3 regions of the Alicyclobacillus sp. SO9 genome follow, and region 2 is predicted to be linked to each of the others. Evidence: riboswitches for the same ligand, from Rfam matches in the RefSeq annotation. Region 2 holds a riboswitch; each other region holds the start of a gene.

Region 1 (4,135 bases), 580 kb from region 2:
AAAGAATGTATCAACTGTGCCGCTATAGAAGTGCGTTCCGGGTATATCCAGTTCACTCCGCGTGACTCTGTCCAATTCATCAAAGAGACGCACAAGCCGTTCTCGTGCTGTTTCGTCTGTTTCAAATTCGACGCCATACTGGAACAACTCCTGACTATACTCCTGCTTCCATACGACATAACCGCTTTGCTGCAGTTCTTCTCCAAGCACCTGCACTTTGAACTCCAGTTCAAGGTCTCCGCCAATGGGCAACTTCAGGTCAGTCAGCACACGCAGTCCTCCAGGGCCAATGTCATACACCAATACAGGAGAATACCCAACATTGAGTTGCTTCGACTTTATTTTCGAAACAGTCATTTTCCCTTTTATAGGATACTGCAGTTCAACTCTAAAAAATCTCCTGCGCTCTTTGTCCATCCCCGCACTGTTATCCCCGGTACGCACGCTTATCTCTCCACGCTGCAAGAGCTTTGTGAACTCTTCTGCCGGAAGCGGTCGGCTAAAAAGGTAACCTTGAATTTCTTCACATTGAAGGTTTGAGAGAAATTCCAACTGTTTATTTGTCTCAATTCCCTCTGCAACAACGGTCAGATTTAAGCTGTGAGCAAGTTTCATCACAGACGAAACAATCTGTGCAGGTACAGGACTATCCGGTATGTGACTCATAAACATCTTATCGAGTTTAATTCCATCAAGTTCGAACTGGTAAAGCCAACTTAACGATGAATACCCGGTACCAAAGTCATCAAAATAGATTCCAATGCCCATGTTTCTGAGAACTCTAATAGAGTTAATAATTGCAGGGTCGTTTGGGAGTATCGATGTCTCTGTGATCTCAATTTCGATGAGCGCGGGCTCAATGCCATATTCATGTAAAATTGTTTTCACGGTCTCAACGGTATTCGGATCCTTGAGTTGTTGGGCGCTAAAATTGACGGAAACCTTGAGTGTCTTTTGTCCTTGCTGTTTCCACTGTTGCAGGTGGTGACAGACTTGCCGCAGGACCCATTGACCAATGAGCACAATCGACCCAGTCTGTTCTGCCAGGTACAGAAACTCACCAGGAGATACAAGTCCCCATTCAGGATGTTGCCAACGGATGAGTGCTTCCGCCGCAACAATGCTTCTCGTGTCCGCTGCTACTCTCGGCTGAAAGTAAATCACAAACTGTTCTTCATTTATGGCATTTTTGAAATCATTGGAGAGTGTGAATTCCTTATAAGCTTTGGCATCCAAACTTTGGGAATATAGTTCAATCTGGTTTACCCCCCGAAGTTGTGCATCATGTAAAGCCATGTCTGCTGTTTTCAAAAGAGCTTCAGTATTCTCCCCGTCTTCAGGAAATGTACTGATACCTACATTGCATGTAATGGCTAATGCATAATCGCCAATCTGAAAAGGGGTATCAAAAGAGTCGACAACTTGCCTTGCGAACTGAAGGACATCACTCATATTGTGTACATAGGGTACAACCATGGAAAATTCGTTCTCACCTGTTCGCGACACGACACAATCAGTCGGCACCAACTGCCTCAAAGCGTCCGCTACATCGCGAATCAGGTGGTCTCCAGTAGTTCTGCCGAGACTGGAGTTTATGTACTTAAAGCGATTAATATCGAGACGCAGAACTGCTAGTTTCTCCTCTCGCTGTCTATGAATCCCAATCAACAACTGCAGGCGCTCCTCAAGATGTTTCCGGTTTGGCAAGGAAGTTAAGCTGTCATGGAATGTCATGTGCTTCATTAGTTCTTCAGCCCTGCGACTCTCTGTTACATCGTGGAAATTGACAATAATGCCCTCTGTACTATAAAACGCAGTGAGATAGCGAATACGCGTGGAACAGTATCTCCATTCCCCATTTTTGTGTTTGAAACGTGCAACACAGGTGTGCTGGCTTGAGGCCTGGTGTACCGCCTGATGACATACCGACAGGTACCCTGTTACATCCTCAGGATGAATGACATGACCGAGTCCTAACGAGATGAACTCTTGTGCACTATAGCCCAAGACATTGGTGATGGCATGCGTAACATAATTCATATCGTATTCCTTGGACAGTATCATACAAACGTCAAAAGAATTCTCAACGAGAGCCTGCAGCCCCCTCTCCATCGTAGAGAGCATCGCAGTGGAGGACTCGTTATTTGCAAAAGATTTACTGTAACGAGCCACTACACCTGTTATGCCTCCCTCCAAATCATGAACTGGATATAAAGTGACCCCGACTTGTACAGGGATGCCGTTCTTATGTATTCGCATGGTTTCAACTCGAATAAAACCGCCGTCCGCCAAAACGGTTTCATATATGGATTGCATGGCTTCCCAGTGAAGCGCTGGAATGAGCTGAATTGGCATTTGTAGTCGCAGTTCCTGTTCAGTCCAGCCGAAGAGCTGTTCGGCCATCGGACTGACCTTAACAATCCGCAAATCGCGATCGATATGTATACTTGAATATGAATCCGTTGAGTCATTGTCGACGTCCGCGGTAGACGGTAACAATTCGTCTTCAGTCATGAGGTCCGTCACGTCGCGGGTCTTACCCGAAACCGATACAATCTGACCATCATCCCCGATTTTATAGTCCAGTTCAGAATACAGGTACCGCTCGCCGTCGTTGATGATTCGAAATGTAATGCCATCGATAAAATTTCCCGCGCCTACGAGTTTCCACCAGGTCTTTACCAATTCCTCATCATTTGGATGTACCGACTGCATGATTGTTTGCGGTACGACAGACGCTGTGTTTGGGATTGCAAAAAGCTTGTGACAGTCCTCAGAACAGGTAAGAATTTCCGACTGCATATCGAAAGTCCATTCTCCCAGTAAGAACACCGAATCCCTGCTCCGTCTCTGTTCGAGACCCCGCGACCTCCGTAACCGAATCATGCAATTTTCCCCCTATATGACAATAGGCATCCGTTTTACGGATGCCTATCATAATCCATCTAAACGGTAACTGGCTGGCATAGTAGATAGACTACGTTAGCCCCTATAGCTTTGCGTCCGCTTCGTTTCCGAAGGGGTGCCTTTTCTTTTAAATACCACTAGAACACATCATATCACACAATACGGGATAAAAATCAAGATTTGAGAATCACTAGGTTCCCCTTTTATTTAATCGTTCGGCAACCAAGTCGGCCAACGTCTCCAAGACATGATTGCGGTCATACATTGGACGTTCCTCACCACAGCCATCTAACCAACGAAAGAATGCATCTCGAGGAATAATCATTCGCCTTCCGTGCGTAATAACTGGGAAATCTCGATCTCTGACAATACTGTATGCTTTATGCAGGTCTACCCTCAGTATTTCTGCAACTTCCGATACCGTTAAAGTTATTGGATAGTCTCTGGCTTCCGGTATAGAAGAATCCCTCGGTGTCATTTGCTCCCCTCCCCTTCAAGCAAATTTACTCTTTTGACGCTATTTGAACCAAAACACCTCCTCATTTAAACCTGCGACATCCATTCAAAGCGCAGCACAAATGACATTCACATACGTCTGGGGAAGAGAACAAGCAGGGAAAGAACAGAGTATGCACGCCCTAGAAGTATTATAAAATCTTATCCGCAACGGTTCACATTCCATAATTACCCAGATGGATGAGTACCATCTTAGATGAGTGCCGTCTTGTAACTGTACTTCTGTTTGCCACGCCTGCGGCATATGCAATTGTATTAGGGCACACAGCAGGACTCTCATTTCCCAAAAACCAGTCAGTCCCTTGGGCCAAGCAAGGAGGAACGCAATGGCTGCTGCTCTCTATGCTCGGGTTAGTACGGATGAACAAGCGCAACACGGACATTCCATAGACGCTCAAAAGGAGCGGCTCATCGCTTATGCCGTGTCCCAGGGGTGGCATGAATACCGTCTTTATGTTGACGAAGGCTACAGTGGTACAAGTCTGGAGCGCCCCGCTCTCAAGTCTCTTTTGAGACACATAGAACAAGGAACCATCGATACCGTAGTCGTATATAGACTCGACCGTTTAAGTCGCCGACAGCGAGACGTGCTCTTTCTCTTGGAAGATGTTTTTATGCCAGAGGGCGTGGTGTTTAAAAGCGCCACAGAACCGTTTGACACGGGCACACCTCTGGGAAAAGCCATGATAGGTATACTGGCCGTCTTTGCACA
Region 2 (4,135 bases):
AGTGGAGGAGGACAAGTCCCTCTCTCAATGTATGTTCCACTGTCTCAGGTATTTAACGGGAATCATGCTAACTGTCTTGTGATTGTTACCTTGTCTCACGTCCACAATACCAACAACTCTGCCTGAATGATTCAACACAGGAGCGCCGGACAAACCGGCAGCCTGCGAAGGATCCATGTTATTCATAGCGTACACAAGAGGCGGTCGAGGTTCCATTGAAACAAAGTGAGGAAGCCCGGTACGGGTCATCAGAGAGTAGAGGGAGTTGCTGCGGGGGAATCCCAGAACTAAACGATGACTTCCTGGAGCATTTACTCCGGAGGCTGTGGATAGGGTTGCAAATGGGGTTGAAGGCTGGCCAATCACTTTTAAAAGTGCGAGATCTGTCCGTTCATTTGCCTTAACCACTTTCGCTCGGTACCATACTTTGTCAGATAGATTGTGTCCATTTAGATATGGATAGATAGTAATAGTATAATGCTTATCGCTCAGCACGTGATAGCAAGTTATGATATAGCCGCCTTTTGTAACCCAGCCAGTCCCATTAGAATCTGTACCGGGAACTCCCATCCCGTTGGTATACGTCTTGATTTTCACGACTGCATCGGCAGTTCTTTTACGCACCTGCGCCCATGAGTAGCCCGACGGTTTGACAGTTAACATCTGATATGGTTTTTGGCTGTGATGACTCTGCACCGTCAGATGTGTTGTTACTATCGTAATAAGCCCTCCAACAACCATAATCATCAGCCAGCGGTAAAAAGAAACGATATAGCGTTGTAATTGGCTGTTCTCCTTTAGTGGAAGCTTCATTACCAGCCCTCTCTATCAGCCCTTTGTGAGTCCCTATTGACTTATCCGTCGTTGTGTTAACAAGGTTATGTCATTAGGTTGTTGCTAGGTCGTGTCGAGGGCTTTTCCTTTGTAAAGTCGCTTGTCAGCAATTCTAAAACATGATGACCAGTCGGTTCCATCTTTGTTCCATACTGCACAACCAACACTGACACTGTAGTCTCTATGAGAAAACAGGGCAGTTACTTCACGAGCAACACAATCGGCACTGTCATCATCATGGAGTGAGTGTAGAGCAAATACAAACTCGTCGCCGCCAAAGCGAGCGCACATGCCATTGCTGCCAATATGTTTCTTTAGAACGGATGCGACTTCCTGGAGCACGGCGTCCCCTTTGATATGACCGTGGTTGTCATTAATGGCTTTAAAGTTGTTGACATCTAATATACCAATGAGTAATGAACTATCCACCATTTTAGTGCCGACCAGTTCGTGAAACCGCTCTTCAAAACCCCGTCGATTCAGCAGTCCAGTCAAGGGTTCATGTTGGCTGTGAAACTCGGCGATGCGACGCAATGACAGCATTTCAAGAACGAACGACACGTAAGTAGAGCACAGTGACATGAGATTTTCGTCTGTCTTGGCGGACGGAGACTTTTGGCCAACGACGATATCGCCTGCGATGTGTCCTTTCACAATAAGCGGCCAGGACCCTACAAACTCAATTTGTGAGTCAGACCAAACAGACCTCCACGGGTCTGGTAACTGATGCGTGGGTCTCCATCCTTCTCGGAAGTGGCAATTTACCTCCTTGATCCAGGCATTTTCTTCAAGTACAGAGCTCAACTCTGCTGCCGAGTACTTGAGCCCCCAGGGATGATATATCTGAGGATTCGGGGTATTGCCTTCAAGGATAAATTGCTTTTTATAGACAAACAGTCCTGCGTCAAGACCGAAGGTTTGCTGAAAAAACTCGGCGACGAGTTTAAACAGTGTACGTCCGCGATTTGCGGACGCCCAGTGTCGGGATTGTTCGATGAGGTCTCTTAGCCGGTCCAACCTTTCAGCCCCTTTTTCCAACCCTTTCGCTACAGTCGAAAAAGTACGGTTTTCAAAGTGAAGGTGCTTGGCGTGAGAGTCGATGACGAACACAATCACTGCATGGAAGTGAGAATCTGCCTTTTAATCTGCCCGAGTGTTTCTTATGGCTTGTTTCTCACTACACCGCTTACATATTCCGAGCGGATAATCAGTCTTCCTTATTCGTTTATACCCAGTTGAAAATATTCTAGACATACTTCTACTGAAATTGAGCTCTTTACAGATGATGCACCACGATTGTTGGTCCATTATACCCCTTTCTCACGCATGCCACTGAAAAAAGAGTGCATCCGTCATAGGATACACTCATACCACGTCCGTTTGACGGCAACCCGGCGAGCTTAGCCAACGGCCGTAGCCCCGTGGTTTTGTGTCCCGTCCTTTCGGAACGGTTTACCTTTGAAACTGATTGTGTAATTTTAGTGTACCATTTTTGCAATAGGTATACTATGATTCAAGACATGCGATTTTGACTCTCGCGATGCTATGACATGACATATGCTTAGCCAAGGTATGAAAAGAACAGACAGGAGTAATGATAAGGCACATGAGAAGATGGTTAGTTTTGCTACTGCTGGCTGTTATTTTGCTGGCAACGTTTAAAGTGAGTTTGCCTGTTCGCGCTGGCACTCTAGAGCAAAATGTACATTCAGAGAAGATTGATTGGAAACAAAAGAAACCAAAACCTGTCCTTGTAGAGGGAGAATATGCGCTGGGCGTACCAAGTCTCGGAGGCGTATTCATGAAATCCAGCAATCAGGCATCTGCGCCCATTGCAAGTCTAACAAAAATGATGACGGCAGTCCTTGTTATCGAAGCTCATCCTTTAGGGAAGAACCAATCGGGTCCGTCAATTCACTTCAATCAGAGGGATGTGCAAATTCTACACAGTGATATCGCGAATGGAGATTCGGTTGTTCAAATTAAAAATGGGGAAACAATGACAGAACGACAGGCATTAGAAGCCCTTTTGATACCGTCCGGAGACAATATTGCAACGAAACTAGCACAGTGGGTGAGCGGCAGCGTGCCCAAGTTTGTTGCCAAAATGAATTCAACGGCGGAGAGTTGGGGCATGATTCACACGCACTATGCAGATACGAGTGGTGTGGATCCAAAGACGATAAGTGATGCACAAGACCAATGGCTTATGGCCGCAAAGTTCATGACATTTCCGGTCTTGAGAGAGATAGTGTCCCAGAAGAGTGCTAGTGTGCCCGTGGCAGGGACTGTATACAATTACAATATGTTGTTGGGGACGGACGGAATTGTTGGAATTAAAACAGGAAATACATCTCAAGCAGGAGGAAACCTTGCGGCTGCACAACGTTTGAGTCAAAACCACAAGTCTATACTTTTAATTAGTGTCATTCTTGGTCAAAGGTCTTCACCGCCACTGGCGAAGGTTTTCAAAGTCACTCCTAAACTCCTTCACATAGCTAAGGCAAACTTAATCAGCAAAACCCTTGTCCGCAAGGGCCAACGCGTTGGGAACATCACCTTTCCATGGGGCCAACGCATTGTGCTTGTGGCGGAACAAAGCCTAACAATCAGTGTCGTTCCGGGTGAGCATATTTCACAAACGCTCAAACTAGAGACCGACTACAGACACTTACACCAAGGTGTCACAGCAGGTCAACTTACTGTGAAGACTCCAAATAACAGCTACCTAGTCAAAGTAATGCCGGAGTCAACTTATAAAGACCCTGGCTTGTTGTGGAGAATCCTGCATTAATTGCATTAATTACATTGATTGTATTGATACCTTAACGATAGCCACAGTGCAGGGAGGTTTACCCCTGCTATTTAATGAATAATGTAATTTGGGGTGAATGAGGGTTTGCCCACAAGTTAATCACTCGGTGTGGCTCGTCGGGTTCCTCTGTGAATTGAATGTACAGTTGTCCTGATGTGTAGGCATGTCGGATGTCTATCAATTCTGACTCATCTAGTCCTGATAGTTCAATGCTTCTTCCCATTCCTGGCAGACAGACCGGGTTGAGGTACTGGTTGGAAATTGTTAGTGTTTTCATACCGCGTTTTTCCTTCTTTCGTGTCTGTATGTAGCGTCTATCCTGACTTCCTTAGCAGTAACTTCCTTAGCAGTAACTTCCTTAGCAGTAACTTCCTTAGCAGTAACTTCTTTAGCAGTAACGCCTGTCATAATCGGCTCTTCAAATAGGCACGTGCTTGGGTGCTAAGGACATTTGTTCCATGCTGGTTTACAGCGTCAAATCGCAGT
Region 3 (4,135 bases), 2.4 Mb from region 2:
ATGTCACCATTCCCGCCAGGACCTGCTGACCCGGTACCCACGTTGTTGCCGCATACATCCCCACAACGTTCGACAATTGCCGCAACGCACCGGGACCGACTGCCGATGCTGCGACACCCTTGAGCGTCACGTCATTTGCGTTTATCACCTGATGTGCAGGTACTGTTTGAACCACTGTTACCACTTGTATCTGTTTTTCTCCTGTATTGGCATGCTTCCATGCCTTCATTTCCTTAGCAATCACCAGAGCTGTGAGGATGGCCAGCACCAGCGAAATCAGAAACAAAAAAAGATAAGACCGTCGAGCCACCCTGTCACCTCCACACCGAAAGCCCTAAATCCAAGCAAATGCTCTCAATCCACGCACATGCTTTCAATCCATGCACATGCTCTCAATCCACACAAATGCTCTCAATCCACACAAATGCTCTCAATCCACACAAATGCTCTCAATCCACGCGAATGCTCTCAATCCACGCACATGCTTTCAATCCACGCACATGCTTTCAATCCACGCACATGCTTTCAATCCAACGGAAAGTCCTCAGTCCGCTTTGCTTTTTACACTTGATAAGCCATTCACTGCGTTATCCGGCTGACGGCTCTAACTTCACCGCATAGGTGCCGTAGTTTGTTCCCTGCCCCAAGGTACCGGGACGGACCATTTGAATAAATCGCCCTACGATCTCCTGGTGTCCGCCTTTACCCTGCAGTCCCTCCAGGAAGAAGGCGGCAAATCCCAGAATAGTCACCTGTTTTTTCCCGTTCTGCGGCAGCGCATTGATGACAGGAAGGTACATTACACGCGAGCAATCTGACGTTGCCGTCGCAAAAGAGTTGCAGGCACTGTCATCACAGGATTCATGCAGCCTGTACTCAATTGCTTGTTCAACAGGACCCTTCATCACACCCGTCTCGGTCGACACAGTTTCACCCACATGCATAGGAAAGTCGTATCCGTGTTCCAAGTCGCACTCGACACCTTTCGCACCATTTCCCGAGAAATCGAGAAAACCATAGTTCCCTGCCGACCCGCCGCCGGCACCGGATGTCAGAATGACGGTTTGTCCATAGACGAGTGTTTGCTTCGTCACAGCAATCGGCACCATGCCAACACCAGATACCAGCGTTCCAACCGCCGCCTTCGAGTTCACCTGATAACTGGCAGTGTTCTTTCCCAGAACCCGCGCGAACCACAGGGGACTCGTTGCCTTGCCTGCTACAGAGACCGTATTTGTCTGGATATCAGCTGTAGCCTGATACGTAACCTTCTGGTCATTGAGAAGCCCGTAGTGAACGGCCGTTTGAGCAGCAGTCTTAGCCCCTTGCAACAGCTGCTGCGCACCTGCCAGAGCTGCTGCATCCGCTCCGGACTGGGCTTTCCGGTACTGCACATCTAACATGCCGGCATCGACCACGAGCGCGCCGAAGCCGCATAGTGCAACAAAGGATAAGGCGGTCAGAACCAGTACATTCCCGCTCTCTTCACGATGCCAGCGATACAGCGCACACAGCACCAGCCGTTTGAAGAGAGCTGACAGCCAGCCACAACTGTGATGCATTTGGCTGCGTTTCATCAGTTCACCACCAATCACTCATCTCGCATTGTCGCGGTTGCCGTGACCGCGTAGTGACTGCCCAGAACCATACTCATAATCGGATCGAAGATATTGACCGTATGTGAAACGGTAACGGAAACCGGCTGTCCGGACGTCGGCGCAGTCGGGTCCATCGTCCAGGAGACGGCACCCAGCATACCGGCATCTCTTTGCACGGCCTGTCCGACCGCAGCATTCGAACCGCCGATACTGGCGTACCGAACTGCATCCCGCGCTGTCTGAGACACGACCAAATAGGCCGACAGCACTCGTCCGAAATCAACAATTCCCATTAACAGCAGCAAGAGAACCGGCAGCACCAGGGCAAACTCAATCAGAGATTGACCTTCTTCGCGGGAGTATCGCCTCATGCCGGAACCCTCCTGAGCAGAATAAAAACCGTCCATTGCAACAGAAACCTCTGCTGCAACGGACGGTAAACATTAAAGATGGTTAGAAATATTATTGAAAAGATTGCCGATGTTCCCTCCGATAGCCGTCAACGCAACAATAACTACTAATGCAATCAGTGCAATAATCAAGCCGTACTCTACTAAACTCTGTCCTTCTTCTTTTCCGCGAAAACGATTTGAAAGATTCCGAATAAACCGCATCGCTCACACCTCCCCGTGGATGACTTCTCCACCGGGTCGCAGAACCGAGTGCGTTTTACCACCCAGATCAGCAACCTGGCAATCGTAGTCGTCACATCAGACGACCGTAGACCCATGGCTTTGCGCCCTCCAATTTCTTGAAGTTTGCCTTTATTGATCTTGTTGTCTTTTGGCCTAAGCCTATAATACGTCAAGAAAATTGATAGATTCTACGGCATTTTGTCATCGTACATATCAGACTTTTGTCCCGAATCCGCGAATTTACGTCAGATTTCGCAGAATGGACAAAGACTTCTGGAGAACTGTTTCCCGTTGCAAGGCCCATGGTTCACCGCAACTCAGCATTTCCAGTGCGAATCGCCCAGAGTACTGCTTGAGTCCTGTCACCAACACCCAATTTCTGGAACAACATAGACCACATATTTCTCACTGTCTTTTCGTGTACGTGAAGCACGTCACTTATTTGTTGATTGCTTAGGCCGTCGGCTGACAGTTGCAAGAGCATCCGCTCTCTCTCGGTCAGGTCTACACTGACATCGGACTCTTGAATAGGATAGCGAGATTTTCTGAGTTCCGTCAGAACAATGGGTGTAATGTCAGGCTGTAAAAATGAGTGTCCGCTGGCTATCGTCTTCATCGCCTGCAGCAAGACACTTTTACTGGCCGATTCGTAAATAAACCCGTCCGCACCCGAACGCAATGCGCGCAAAATGAGAGAATCATCTGACTGTGAAGGCAACAGATAGAGACACCGCAGCCCCAACCACTGCCTTTTCATCACGAGCAAAGGGGATTCAACGTTACTTTCTTCCAAACCGATGTCTGTGACCACAATATCCGTCACCACATGGTCCACTACATTATTGATATTTCCAAGACGCTTGCTGCGGCCTTCATAGACCCCCGCAAACTCATATCCTTTTTGCGACGAAAACACTGCTTCTATAGCAATACTGATTAACTCCCGCGATATGTACGTATAGACATTGACAGGTTGCACAATACATCTCTCCTGGACTCTCTTCCCTTTACCGCGTCCCAAACGACATTTGTGACATGCACTGGATTCGACGCAGCCTACGCACTGAAAAGATTGGTAAAGACCCTTATGATATCACTCGGTACATTGCGTTTGTACTTGTCTAGGATGTCATTACGTGCTTGTTCATGAGTCATTTTTCGGAACTCAACAGATTCTACATATTGCAGCGATATGTTTAGTGACGCAGCCATGTACGCCTCTTTACTGTCCAATCTGATATTCATCGTCCTGCAGCCTTTGATAACCTCTATGTATCGGCTCATCTCTGGATAGGTCTCCAGTGAGCGCAATGTCAGCGTTGCCAGTTCTTTATGTCTGCTCGAATCGACTAGAATTTGCACCGCTTCAGATTCTACGGCAGTCAATGCCGTCAGGCCCAAATAGCTTAAGCGTGCCGCTCCTTCCAGCAGACGCAGTTCAACTGCTTCCCCAACACCTCTGCACCGGCTGTATATCCTGGTACTGAGAGATGCCGCCTGTTGAAGGGGTCTCCATAAGCCAGGAAACACAGCATTAAACCCGTCCAGCAAGTTCAGTTCATCCAAAAAGCCCTTCCATTGATTCAAATCAACCCTATCAGCATTTATCCGTACATTCATATTATTCAAGCGGCTGCCTAAATCCTGCACTTGAAGCCATTCAACCCAACGTGACTCTTGGCCAAAATACAGTTCTGCTCGTTCCGTACACTTACGGTACAGCGTGGTGGCACCTGAGACCCAAGCGAACATGGCCAACAGTTCCAACGTATGAGCCAACTCTACCTTTTGAGTGACGGCTGTCAGGTGCCAAATGACCGGGTAGAGTTCATCTATACAGGCCAGAGCATCTTCAATTCTGTCTTGCAACAGGTATATCTTGGCCAAGTCCCGCCACGTTTC

Evidence for each region. A riboswitch is a leader RNA that binds a small molecule or an ion and turns the genes downstream of it on or off. The one in region 2 is predicted to bind cyclic di-GMP.
Region 1: it holds a riboswitch for cyclic di-GMP, as region 2 does, so the genes downstream of both, GI364_RS11405 (EAL domain-containing protein) here and GI364_RS25410 (YgiT-type zinc finger protein) in region 2, are expected to answer to the same signal.
Region 3: it holds a riboswitch for cyclic di-GMP, as region 2 does, so the genes downstream of both, GI364_RS02770 (Flp family type IVb pilin) here and GI364_RS25410 (YgiT-type zinc finger protein) in region 2, are expected to answer to the same signal.

The regions. Positions count from the first base shown of each region.
Region 1 is NZ_CP066339.1:2,488,943-2,493,077, reverse strand. It holds gene GI364_RS11405 (EAL domain-containing protein) at 1-2,886, opposite strand, end outside; cyclic di-GMP riboswitch class I at 2,949-3,037, opposite strand; gene GI364_RS11400 (helix-turn-helix domain-containing protein) at 3,098-3,385, opposite strand; gene GI364_RS11395 (recombinase family protein) at 3,750-4,135, shown strand, end outside.
Region 2 is NZ_CP066339.1:3,064,842-3,068,976, reverse strand. It holds gene GI364_RS14420 (trypsin-like peptidase domain-containing protein) at 25-813, opposite strand; gene GI364_RS14415 (GGDEF domain-containing protein) at 898-1,851, opposite strand; gene GI364_RS25410 (YgiT-type zinc finger protein) at 1,975-2,142, opposite strand; cyclic di-GMP riboswitch class I at 2,217-2,301, opposite strand; gene GI364_RS14405 (D-alanyl-D-alanine carboxypeptidase family protein) at 2,441-3,628, shown strand; gene GI364_RS14400 (hypothetical protein) at 3,696-3,926, opposite strand; gene GI364_RS25145 (hypothetical protein) at 3,923-4,057, opposite strand; gene GI364_RS14395 (MaoC/PaaZ C-terminal domain-containing protein) at 4,054-4,135, opposite strand, start outside.
Region 3 is NZ_CP066339.1:640,618-644,752, reverse strand. It holds gene cpaB (Flp pilus assembly protein CpaB) at 1-310, opposite strand, end outside; gene GI364_RS02780 (pilus assembly protein TadG-related protein) at 588-1,577, opposite strand; gene GI364_RS02775 (TadE/TadG family type IV pilus assembly protein) at 1,592-1,969, opposite strand; gene GI364_RS02770 (Flp family type IVb pilin) at 2,042-2,212, opposite strand; cyclic di-GMP riboswitch class I at 2,279-2,371, opposite strand; gene GI364_RS02765 (LuxR C-terminal-related transcriptional regulator) at 2,541-3,212, opposite strand; gene GI364_RS02760 (hypothetical protein) at 3,290-4,135, opposite strand, start outside.